One region of the Brevibacterium metallidurans genome, then DNA from elsewhere that is predicted to be linked to it. Evidence: riboswitches for the same ligand, from Rfam matches in the RefSeq annotation. Region 1 holds a riboswitch; each other region holds the start of a gene.
The links. A riboswitch is a leader RNA that binds a small molecule or an ion and turns the genes downstream of it on or off. The one in region 1 is predicted to bind thiamine pyrophosphate.

Region 2: it holds a riboswitch for thiamine pyrophosphate, as region 1 does, so the genes downstream of both, AACX88_RS14675 (ECF transporter S component) here and AACX88_RS16795 (TenA family protein) in region 1, are expected to answer to the same signal.
Region 3: it holds a riboswitch for thiamine pyrophosphate, as region 1 does, so the genes downstream of both, thiM (hydroxyethylthiazole kinase) here and AACX88_RS16795 (TenA family protein) in region 1, are expected to answer to the same signal.

The regions. Positions count from the first base shown of each region.
Region 1 is NZ_BAAAAF010000026.1:177-4,228, forward strand. It holds gene AACX88_RS16790 (hypothetical protein) at 1-1,227, opposite strand, end outside; gene AACX88_RS16795 (TenA family protein) at 1,272-1,955, opposite strand; TPP riboswitch at 1,953-2,055, opposite strand; gene AACX88_RS16800 (ATP-grasp domain-containing protein) at 2,065-3,099, opposite strand; gene AACX88_RS16805 (VOC family protein) at 3,216-3,578, shown strand; gene AACX88_RS16810 (HutD family protein) at 3,616-4,052, shown strand, end outside.
Region 2 is NZ_BAAAAF010000014.1:63,621-67,672, forward strand. It holds gene AACX88_RS14665 (DUF4916 domain-containing protein) at 298-837, shown strand; gene AACX88_RS14670 (universal stress protein) at 1,127-2,104, shown strand; TPP riboswitch at 2,144-2,252, shown strand; gene AACX88_RS14675 (ECF transporter S component) at 2,278-2,898, shown strand; gene AACX88_RS14680 (ABC transporter ATP-binding protein) at 2,898-4,052, shown strand, end outside.
Region 3 is NZ_BAAAAF010000003.1:144,762-148,813, reverse strand. It holds gene thiD (bifunctional hydroxymethylpyrimidine kinase/phosphomethylpyrimidine kinase) at 1-21, opposite strand, end outside; gene thiE (thiamine phosphate synthase) at 18-716, opposite strand; gene thiM (hydroxyethylthiazole kinase) at 713-1,573, opposite strand; TPP riboswitch at 1,561-1,662, opposite strand; gene AACX88_RS05495 (sugar ABC transporter permease) at 1,848-3,059, opposite strand; gene AACX88_RS05490 (ATP-binding cassette domain-containing protein) at 3,056-3,871, opposite strand; gene AACX88_RS05485 (substrate-binding domain-containing protein) at 3,878-4,052, opposite strand, start outside.

The sequences.
Region 1 (4,052 bases):
CTCGCCGAGGCCGTTGCGGAGGATGTCGCGAAGCACGGAGCGGTAGAGGCCGAGTTCCTCGAAGCCGTCGATTTCGGAATCCCCCAGGGCCACGGTGTCCGTTGTCAGTTCCCTGACGCAGACGACGCTGCTCGATCCGAGCGCATCTGTGCCGAACAGGAGGAGGCTGGCGACGATCGCGGTCTCGGTGCTCGGCAGCGACCTCGTCGCCAGAGACGCGACGCGGGGGTCGAGCGGGCCGGTGGGAGAGTCGTCGGGGACGAGCGAGTGGAGTTCGGGGATCGTCTCGCGCATCAGACGTGAGGGTTCGTCGTCGTCCTGGTCGAAGCTGTCGATGAGTTCGAGTTCGCGTTCGAACGTCATCCGTGACAGGGCGCCGACGAGGAGGTTCTCATCGAGCAGCGGGGTGCGTCGGGTGTACCACCGGATGACGTCCTCGGAGTCGGTGGTGAGCACGAGTGACCAGACGGCGCTGACGTCGACGTCTTCAGGGAGCGGAAGAAAGGCCCAGCCGTCGAAGATCTGCCCGAACGTCGTGATCGGAGGGGACGTCTGGTCGCCGCTGAGGACAGAGGTCACTTCGGTCGCCGGAGCCGTGCGTTCGGAATCGGTGCTGGTCTCGCTCTCGGCAGTCGCCTCGGAACCGTCTGCGGCGTCAGCTCCATCGACGTCGTCGTCGAAGGGGCTGGAGGAGAGGGTCTCGGCGAAGCGCGTCTGCGCGACGCGGAGCAGGCCCTCGATGAGTTCGCTGCTGACGTCTTCGTTGAGGAGCTCCACGTTGCCCGATTCGAAGGGGTCGTCGTCGCAGATCAGGGCGACGTAGCGGCCAGTGGGTTCGTGACCGTCGGGAAGCGGGTAGACCATGAGGCGGGACAGCGCCGCCGAGGCTTCCTCGACGAGGACGTCGCCGCTGAGATCGGACAGGGTGCGGTCCATGGGCGCAGCGGTCTCGTCGGCTACCTCGTCAGATCCGTCATCGCTGTCGACCCACGTATTCGCCGCCTCGGTTTCGACGAGGAAGCCGGAGATCTGAGCGAGGATCGTCGAGTACGACGCCCCGTCCGAGGTCCGTTCGATCCACCCGGTCTCCCCGTCCGAGTCCTCCGTTTCGAAGTAGCCCCACACCATGGTGGGGAAGAACTTCGGCGGCACGGATTCGATGATCTCCGGGCTGAAGACTCCGAAGGGAATGCGGTCGGCGTCGGGGACGGCGGGCGAATCGTTCATCGGTCAATCGTGCCACGGGAGGGGCGTGCCGCGGCCGCCGAGGTCTACGAGTGCTGAGACCGGTACGCCTCGTCGAAGAACGCGCGCTCGAGGCCGACGGCTCGCCCCCACAGCGCGGTCAGCCGGTCCCGGGTCGCGACCGCCTCGGCGTCGTCCCCTCGAGGCACGACGCGTTCGAGTTCGTCGACGAGGAACTGCACCCAGGCGGCGAAGTCCTCACCGCGGTGGAGCTCGATCCACCCGACGTGGACATCGCGAGTGGGCATGTCTCGCTCCAGCTCGCCCCAATCGAGGTAGAGCCATTCGGCGATGACGAGGACGACGAGGAGATCCGGGTACGACGCCGAGGCGACCGCCCCCTTCATGACATCCCGGAAGCCCGCGGTCGGAGCCAGCAGGACGGGGTCGGCATAGTCTTCGGGACTCACCCTCACCTCGGCGAAGGCGCGGACGAAGTACGAATCCTCATCGGCTTCGAGGAACCCGAGCTGCCGGGCGAACCGCAGCTTCGCCTCGATCCGGTCGGCATGGGCCACACACGCGCCGAGCATCGCGAGGAAGTCCTCGAAGAACTGATAGTCCTGGATGAGATAGGTCGCCATGACCTCGTCGGGGACGGTGCCCGCGAAGAGCTCCTCGACGAATCGGTGGCCGACGGCCGCCGCCCAATCCTCGTCGGCTGACCTGCGCAGCGCCTCGACGGCACCGCCTGCTGGCACAGTGATCATTCGTGTCCTCCAACTTCCTCCGCCGGCATTGCCCGGATCAGGTGTAAGGGTCTGCGTGCGCACTCTCAGCGCCGGATTCGGCGCTCCCCTGTGGTGGTTCGAGACTATCTCACATCGCCGGGACTGCGGCATCCGTCGGCACTCCGGTCACCTCGCCGAGGTGGTCGGCGAGGACCTCGGCGATTCGGGCGCCCGCAGGCTGACGTCCGGCGGCTCGCTCGGCCTTCTCGACTGCGGAGTTGTAGTTCGTGTTCGTGTTGATGTCGTAGACGACCTGCCGGCCGTCGGCGGTCTCGATGAACTCGACCCCCGCGAAGTCGATGCCGAGATCGCGCAGGAGCGCTTCGAGCCGGCCGATGAGAGGCGTCTCTGCAGTGATCGACTCCCGCCGGGTGAACTGGGCGAAGGGCGCGCCCGCGCCTGGCGCACTGCCAGCGCCGCCCGCACCCGGGATCTCGCACGCGTCGGCAGGGCAGAGTTCGAACGAGCCGGCCGAGACGTCGACGGCGACCGCGTAGTGGAAGCGTCCGCCGATGAACTCGGCGCGAGTGATGAACGGTTCGGCGGGCTGGAGGTACTCCTGGACGAGCGTGATGCCGTCGATCGGCTCGTTCGCCCCTCCCGGACCGAAGTCGGCGATCACGGCATCGAGCTCGGCCTGCGCATCGAACCGCCGCACCCCCAGCCCCTTGCCGCCCTGGTTGTGCTTCGTGATGAACGGGGGAGCGAAGTCGGCAGCCGCCTCGGCGAGGGCGCCGGATCCGAACGCCGCAGCCGTGCGGGGGACGTCGAAGCCGCGGGACTCAAGCTCCCGATGCTGACGGATCTTGCTCACCTCGAGCTCATAGACGTCCGCGCCGCTGACGACCGTGCGCCCGGCGGCCTCGAGCCACGCGAGCACGGCCCGGCCGTAGTCCTTGACGTGCGGGTCCGTGCGGGTGTGCGAGGACGCCGAGAGCCGGGACCAGAAGATCCCCTCCGGCGGCTCCGCGGAGAGGTCGATCGTCGACCCCGGCAGCAGCCATTCGACGAACTCGACGCCCTGGGCGTCGAGCGCCTCGGCGAAGGGCGGAATCCACTCGGGATTGTCGTGGATGATGTAGACCGCGGGATGGTCGGCGACGGGCAGCTGATGGGTGCGCATGGAGGCCTCGTGTCATCGGTTCGGATTGCGTGGCATATTGCTCAACAATCCTACGGGTCGCGGGATTCCCGTCGCCGCCCTTCTTCGTGTCCGTCCACCGGCGTAGACTCTGCACCATGGCTATCGCAAAGCAGCCCGTGGTCGTTCTCGATGCTCCGGATGCTGGTGAGCTCGCCAAGTTCTACGGCGACCTCCTCGACTGGCAGGTCCGCGTCGACGACGACGGCACGTGGGCAGAGATCACATCCGACTCCTGGCCGCCCATCTGCTTCCAGCAGGTCGAGGACTACCGCGCCCCGGGCTGGCCCAGCCAGGACCATCCGCAGCAGATGCACATCGACGTCATGGTCGACGACCTCGACACCGCCGAGGCGCAGGTCCTCGAACTCGGCGCCGGGAAGGCCGAATTCCAGCCGGGCGAGACCTTCCGCGTCTTCCTCGATCCCGCCGGCCACCCTTTCTGCCTCTGCGTGAACTGACCCTCCGGGATAGGGCCGTGCGCCTACGATGGGGGCCATGCGCCGCATCGCCTCCTTCGCAGACATCACCCCCGCAGCCTGGGCCAATGGTGCCGGGGAGACGACCGAACTCGTCTCCCTCGTCGAGTCCGCAGCTCTCACCCCTGACCGTGCGCGGTGGCGTCTGAGCATCGCCCGCCTCGAACGACCCGGGCCGTTCTCCTCCCTGCCCGGCGTTGATCGGACGTTCCTTCCCACCGCCGAGGTGGTCCTCGAGATCTCCGGCACCCCGCACCGGGCAGGGCCCGACAGTCCCCTGCGCTTCACCGGCGATTCCGAGGTCGTCCTCACCGAACTGAGTGAGCCTTGCTTCGCCGTCAACCTCATGGTCGAGACCGGCGGCAGTCTGCAGGGCCTGACGATGATCCCGGCACCGAGCGGACCCGCGCGCTTCGTCCTCACCCTCGACTCCGACGAGCAGTGGGGACGGTTCGA
Region 2 (4,052 bases), on a different contig from region 1:
TGACCGCGGCGGAACCGCTGCAGGCCTGCGAGTGGTTGACTCAACTGTAGGCCACGTCACTTCGGGGATGTGGCCCGGCCGGAGTTTTATCTTGACGTCAAGATACTTTACCCGACGGGTGTTCCCGGCCACCACCCCCGGGTGGGGCGGGACCGTGCCGGGGAGGACCAGCTCGGCAGTGGGGATGCGGTGCTGCTTCGGCGGTGGAGTCGCGGTCCCGCTTCGACAGGGGATCCGGCGTCGGCCCGACCCTTCCTCCGACCCGTCCGCCGAGGTGAACTGTGACACAATCTGGGTATGACCCGCACTGCCCTCGACTTCGACGAGAACTGGTTCGACGACAACGAGTTCGCCCAGGTCCGCCGCCGTCTCCCCATCCCCTATGTCAATGCCGTTCCGGTCCGCGTGGGCGAGGCCGGCAACGTCGAACGGATCGGCCTGCTCCTGCGCAGCCTCGACGACGGCGTCCTCGGCCGGGAGGTCATCGGCGGACGGATCCGCTACCACGAGTCCATCCGCCAGGCGCTGCTGCGGCATGCGGAGAACGACCTCGGCCCACTCGCCCTGCCCGTCGTCCCGCCGGCCATCACACCCTTCCAGATCGCCGAGTACTTCCCCACCGAGGGCACCTCGTTGCTCCACGACCCCCGCCAGCATGCGATCTCGATGTGCTTCATCATGGAGGTCCGCGGCGAATGCACGCCAAGGGCCGACGCACTCAGCCTCGACTGGCTCACCCCCGAGGAAGCACTGCGCGAGGACATCGTCGCCGAACTCCGCCACGGACAGGAGCACATCCTGCGCACCGCGCTCACCTACCTCGGCTTCCCCACCTGAGGCAGCGCGGCCCGGCGAGAGCGCACTGTGCGATTCGCGCGCGGCGCCCACGACTCCTGGACGCTGAGTGTCGATTTCCGCGACCAGAATCGACACCGAGGGTCCAGAACTCGACACCCCGACACACCCACAGCAACCCGGCGGTCGCACGGCAACCCCCGCGGCCGCCTCGGCGACTTTTCTACACGCTGTAGAAACGCCCTGATAGACTGAAGTCGACGAGGACGGATGTGGTTTTCGGGGCCGTCGTCATCGTCAGGGTTGGTCAGGCCCCGTCGAGAGGACTGCCATGAACGCCGACTCCCATCGGATCCCCACCCGCCAGGCCGCCGCGAACCCGACCGACGACCGGGCCGCCGATCCCCGACCCGACGAATCCGGGCTCAACCGCGAACTCGGCGTCCTCGTCGGCTTCGACGGCTCGGAGCTCGCAGCCCTGGCCCTGCGCTACGGCGCCGCCGAGGCACTCCACCGCGGCGTTCAGCTCACGGTGGTCACCGCGTTCACGATGCCGCTGATGATCTACCCGAACATGGCCTCGATCCCCTCCGAACCCGAGGACGAGGCCGCGATGCGCGGAGCGGAGAAGCTGCTCGCCGAGGCGGCCGACCTCCTGCGCGACCATCCCGGACAGGTCACTTACGCCGCCGAGTCCGGCGACGCCGCAGGCGTGCTCGTGCGACTGAGCTCGAACGCCGAGGTCCTCATCGTCGGCGCCCGCGGTCGCGGCGGCTTCATCGGCCGCATGCTCGGCTCGGTCTCGACAGCCCTGCCGCCCCATTCGCACTGCCCGACGATCGTCGTGCCCAAGCACTCCGCCCGCCGTGAGGACTCGAGCGGATCGGTCGTCGTCGCCGTCGACGGCTCCGAGGCCGCCCGGATCGCGATGTTCACCGCCGCCGAGGTGGCCTCCTCCAGGCAGACGGGCCTCGAGATCGTCTCGGTGCTGCCGGCCGGTGAGGAATGGCTCTACTGGTACCCCGATCTCGAGGTCGGCGGGGATGTCGCAGACCGTCGGCAGAAGCAGCTCGAGACCGCCCTCTCGACGGAGGCCGATGCCCTCGGCGAGCAGTTCCCTGGTCTGCCGATCTCCACCTCGGTGGTCGTCGGGGATGCGGTCTCGATGCTCTCGGAGGCCACGAAGCGGGCCCAGCTCACGGTGCTCGGCACCCGGGGCCGCGGCGCGGTGAAGTCCGCGCTCCTCGGTTCGGTCTCCCGCGGAGTCCTCCACCATGCCGAAGGCCCGGTGATGATCGTCCCCAGCTGAGACGGGCCTGCGGGCCGGTGGTCGTGTTGTACAGTGGTGCCCACACGACAGGGGAGCGCCAGCAGGGGCGCTGAGAGTGCAGATGATGCTGCAGACCCTCGAACCTGATGCGGTTAGCACCGCCGAAGGAAGTCGAGACTCTTCTACCCCTCCTTGAGATACGAGGAGGCACAATGCCGAACACCACCGCGCCCGCGACATCCGCACCCGCGTACACCCAGGCCCCGCCGACGAAGAAGTGGCGGGTCGTCGACTACGTCGTCACCGCCGTCCTCGGCATCGCCGTGGGCCTGATCTTCTGGGTGCTCGCGGCGAGCTGGAAGGTCATCGAACTCGGCTTCCAAGCCTTCCCGCCCTCGATCGGGCTCATCGCCGGCCTGTGGGTGCTCGCCGGTCCCTTGGCCGGGGCGATCATCCGCAAACCGGGTGCCGCGCTCCTGTGCGAGGTCCTCGCCGCCCTCGTCGAAGGCGTCCTCGGCTCCCACTTCGGCTCGACCGTGCTGCTCTCGGGCTTCATCCAGGGCCTCGGCGCCGAACTCGTCTTCGCGGCCTTCGGCTACCGGAAGTTCACCCTGTGGGTGACGACGCTGTCCGGTCTCGTCGCAGCGGCCTTCATGGCGGTGAGCGAGAACATCCTCTACAACGCCGAATGGCAGCTGACCTACCAGTTCGCCTACGCCGCATGTGCGATCGTCTCCGGCATCGTCATCTCCGGCATCGGCGCCTGGTATGCCTACCGCGCGATCGCGAAGACCGGGGCGCTGAGCTCGTTCGCCTCCGGCCGCATGCGCTGATGGGTCTGCCGGTCCGCGCCCGCGGCTTCTCGTGGCGGCACGCCGATCGGGACGCTGCCGCGATCGGTCCCCTCGACCTCGACATCGCCGCCGGAGAGAAGGTCCTCCTCCTCGGCCCGTCAGGGGCGGGGAAGTCGACGCTGCTCCATGCGATCGCCGGGGTCCTGCCCGTCGAGGCCGGAGAGTCCACCGGTGAGATCCTCATCGGCGACGATGCCCCTGACCCCCGCCGAGGTGTCACCGGGCTCGTCCTCCAGGACCCCGATTCGCAGGTGATCTTCTCTCGCGTCGGCGACGACGTCGCCTTCGGCATGGAGAACCTCGGCCTGCCGGTCGAGGTCATCGACGAGCGCATCGGGTCGTCGCTGGCCGCGATGGGCCTCGACCTGCCCACCGACCATCCCACGGCGGCGCTCTCAGGGGGCCAGAAGCAACGTCTTGCGCTTGCCGGCATCCACGCGATGGCGCCCGAGGTCATCGTCCTCGACGAACCGACGGCCAACATCGACCCCGCCTCGGCGGCATCGGTGCGCGATGCCGTGCTCACGGCGGCCGCGGTCACCTCGGCGACGATGATCGTCGTCGAGCATCGGGTGAGCCTGTGGGCCGAGTTCGTCGACACCGTCATCGTCCTCGGCCGGGACGGACTGCTCGCCCAGGGCAGTCCGGTCGCGGTGTTCGGTGATCCCGAACTCGCCGAGGCGCTGCGGGCCTCGGGCATCTGGCTGCCCTCCGCGCAGTCACCGGTCGCACCGGATCGGGCACCGGCCGCCTCGGCGCCCGTGCTGCTGACGGCCTCCGGACTCAGCGTCGCCCGACCGCGCGCCCACGCACCTGCGGCCACGGACCTCAGCCTCGAGGTCTCAGCCGGTGAGGCGGTCGGCATCGTCGGACCCAACGGGGCGGGCAAGTCGACGACGGCACTGACCCTGGCCGGACTCGTCGAGGAGTTCTCCGGTGAGGTGCGCGCGCACGGCCCGCTGGCCGAGGGCGCGAAGCACGGCCGCCCGTTCCGCTGGCCGTCTGCGTTCCTCGCCCCGCGCATCGGCATGGTCTTCCAGGAGCCCGAGCACCAGTTCCTCAAAGGCAGCGTGCACGACGAGCTCGCGCTCGGTCCGCGCCTGGCCGGATGGCCGGCCGCCGAGGTCGAGGCG
Region 3 (4,052 bases), on a different contig from region 1:
GATCGGCGGGCGCACACTCATACCGCTCCCCCGTCCCCGTAGGCGGCGAGCAGTTCGGCCGCGGCGAGTTCGGGGTCGGCGGCGCGGCAGATCGCCGAGACGACGCAGACGCCGATGAGACCCAGGCCGCGCAGGTCCGGGACGCGTGTCGCGTCGATCCCGCCGATCGCCACCGCGGGCAGTCCTGCCTGTGAGACGAGTTCGCCGAGGCGGTCCGGGCCGATCCCGGCCGGTGCGTCGGCCTTCGTCGTCGTGTCGAAGACGGGGCCGATGCCGACGAGGTCGACCGCTCCGGTGGCCCGGGCTGCGGCGAATTCGGCGTCCTCGGCGGCCGAGAGACCCACGAGCGGTGCGTCGCCGAGGAGGGCGCGCACCTCGGCGACGGGGGTGTCGGACTGGCCGACGTGGATGTGGACGTCCGTGCCCTCCTCGCGCAGACGCCCGGCGACGGCCACCCGGTCGTTGAGGAAGACGGGGACCCGGCGGTCGGTGCCGGCCACCGCCTCGGCGACGGCGGCGACGACCTCACGGGTGAGGACGAGGAACTCGGTGTCGTCGATGTCCTTGTCCCGGACCTGGACGATGCCGACCCCGCCGGCGACCGCGGAGCGCACGGTCTCGGCCACCGTCCGACCGGCCTCGGCGCACTGCGCGGAGTCGGTGACGAGGTAGAGGCGGGTGTCGATGCCGGCGAGGCGGTCGAGTGCCGCGCTCATGCCGCCGTCACCGCGACGCGGGAGCGGGCGATGCGGTCGTCGTCGGTGGTGAAGAGGGCGTCGAGGAAGTTCATGGCGTACCGGCCCGGACCCAGTGCCCCGGTCGCGGCGGCCTCACCGGCCACGGCGAAATGCGCGTGGGCGGCGACGACGGCGGTGAACCTCTCGAGCGCTCCCACGCCTGCCGGTCCGGCCTGCGAACTCGTCCCCGCCGGAGGGACCGCGGCGAGGTAGGCGGTGGTGACGGCGCCGAGCGAGCACCCGGTGCCGATGACGAGCGGCATGAACGCGTGTCCGCCGTCGATGCGGGCGACATGGTCGACCCCGTCGATGTGGGCGACGACGGCGTCACGGGCACCCGAGACGGCGACGATCGCGCCGGTCGCGCGGGCGAGGTCGGCGGCGGCGGGGAGCACGGCGTCGACTTCGTCGGTGGATTCGACTCCGCGCCCGCCGGCACCGGCGCCGGCCAGTGCCGCGATCTCCGAGGCGTTGCCGCGGATCGCGGTGGGTCCGGCGGCAGCGGCCCGGCGGATCCGGGTGGTGCGGAAATCGGCGGCACCGATGCTCACCGGGTCGAGGACCCAGGGTTTCGCATCGGCGGTGACGGCTTCGATCGCGGCGTCGGCGGCGAGGAACTGCTGGTTCGTCGCCGTGCCGAAGTTGATCAGCAGCCCGCCGGCGAGGTGGGCGAACTGTGCGGCGTCGGCGTCGTGGTCGAGCATCGCCGGAGACGCCCCGACAGCGAGCAGCACGTTCGCACTGAACTGCTGCACGACGGTGTTCGTGATGCATTGGATGAGCGGGTTCGACGCGCGCAGACGTGCGTGCGCCGACGACAGATCGAGGTCGGTCATGACGATCCCTTCGCTAGCATGGCCCAGATCAGGTTCGATGGGTGTCCTCTCAGCCCGGCGCGATTCCCCGGGCACCCCATGTCATTGCCTTCGACTGTATCAGGATCGCCGAGGCGCCGGTGACGCGGGCAGCGCACGCGTGGGCCGCGCGGTTCACGGGTCCCACCACCGCCGAGACCGCCACTTCGCGCCGAGACCGCACGTCTGGAGGTGCGGTCTCGGCGCGAACTGGCGGTCTCGGTGAATTCGAGCTGCCGTGCGCCCGCCTCGGCGACTATCCCCTGCCGACGTAGCGCTGACCGCGCCGACTGACCGCGTCGATGACGACGGCGGTGAGGAGGACGAGGGCCGTGATGATCTGCTGCGCGTCGGAGTTGAAGCCGATGAGGTAGAGGCCGTTGTTGATGGCGCCGACGACGAACGCCCCGAGCACCGCCGCCCAGGCCGTGCCGCGTCCGCCGAAGAGGGAGGTGCCGCCGATGACGGCCGCGGCGATCGCATTGAGCAGATCCTGGGTCGCCACGAGCGTCGACCCGGCGTTCGTCGTCACTCCGGCCTTGACGAAGCCGAAGAGGGCGGCGAGGACGCCGGCGGTCATGAAGACGCTGATGCGCACCCATGTCACCCGGATGCCCGCCCGCCGCGCGGCCTCGACCTTGCCGCCGACGGCGTAGATCGAACGCCCGTAGCGCGTCTTGCGCAGCACGAGGTCGATGACGATCGCGATGACCATCATGAGGAAGAACGGCAGGGCGAGACCGAAGTCCTGGTTGACGAGGATGAGGAAGCCGAAGACGATCGCCGTGAGCAGCACGATGCGGACGATGACGGCCAGCCAGCTCGCACTGTCGAGCCCCTGCGCATGGCGCCGCAGCTTCGAGTAGACGAGGCCCGCGGCGAACCCGATGACCGCGATCGCCCCGAAGACGTACGCCCAGATCGCCGGGAAGTAGTAGCTGGCGAAGTCGAAGGCGAAGGTGTCGGCCATCGAGAGGTTCTTCTGGGTGCCGAGCACGGTGAGGGTGAGCCCCGTGAACGCGAGGAGGCCGGCGAGAGTGACGACGAAGGCGGGGATGCCGACGACGGCGAAGAACCAGCCCTGGATCGCCCCGACGACGAGGCCGAGGAGCAGGATGATCGTCAGCGCGATGACCGGCGGCACGTCCTGCCGGACGACGAGCACACCGAGCACCGAGGCCGCGAGCCCGCCGAGCTGCGCGAGCGAGAGGTCGATCTCCCCGAGGAGGAGGATGAGGTTGATGCCGAGCGCGAGGATCGCCAGGTAGGCGACCTGCGTGGAGAGGTTGACGAGGTTGGCCGGGGAGAGGAAGTTGCTGTTCGCCGACTGGAAGACGACGACGATGACGATGAGCGCGAGGATGACGGGGAACGAGCCGAGCTGGCCCTCCTTGATCCGCCGGAAGAAGGTGCGCACGAACCCCTCGTCGGAGATCCGTTCGTCGGTGATGAACGAGCTGCGGGTCATCGGCGCTCACCCCTCCTCGCCGCACGCTGGGTCACGACGTTGTCGTTGGCGCCGGTGATGGCGGCGATGAGCACATCCGTGCGTTCGTCACCGGGGAAGTCCCCGGCGTCCCTGCCCAGGCGCAGCACGTGGACGCGGTCGCAGACGGCTTGGACGTCGGCCATGTTGTGGCTGACGAGGAGCACCCCGAGATCACGGTCCCGGAGGCGTTCGATGAGGTTGAGCACCTCGGCGGTCTGGGCGACTCCGAGGGCGGCGGTCGGTTCGTCGAGCATGACGATGGAGGGTTCGCCGAGGAGGGACCGGGCGATCGCGACCGTCTGCCGCTGTCCCCCGGAGAGGGCGGCGATGGGCACGCGCACGCTCGGGATCTTCGCCGAGAGACTGCGCAGGAGCTCCCACGACTTCGCCTCCATGGTCACTTCGTCGAGGACGCCGCCGCGGGTGGCCTCATGGCCGAGGAAGAGGTTGGCGACGACGTCGAGGTTCTCGCACAGGGAGAGGTCCTGGAACACCGTGGCGACCCCGGCCTTCTGGGCGTCCTTCGGTGAGGAGAACCGCTGTGGGCGCCCGCCCATGCGGATCTCGCCTTCGTCGGCGCCGTGGACGCCGGCGATGATCTTGATGAGCGTCGACTTGCCGGCGCCGTTGTCGCCGACGAGGCCGACGACCTCGCCGCGGCCGATGGTGAGGTTGATGTCGGTGAGCGCCTGGACGGCACCGAAGCGTTTGGCGATGCCGCGCAGTTCGAGCACTGGGTCCCCCGACGCCCGCCCGGAAGCGGGCGTCGGGTCATTCGTCTGGGAAGTCATCGGGGCCTATTCGATTCCGGCGTCTTGGCAGAGCTTCTTATCGATTCCCTTGCAGATGTCCGAGGCCTTGATCTGGTCGCCGACGATGTCCTTGATCGTGTCCTTCGTGACGACCTTGGCCTCGACAAAGTCGGTCGGGGTGTCCTTGTACGTCGTCGCGGCCTTCGGCTCCTCCCCTCCG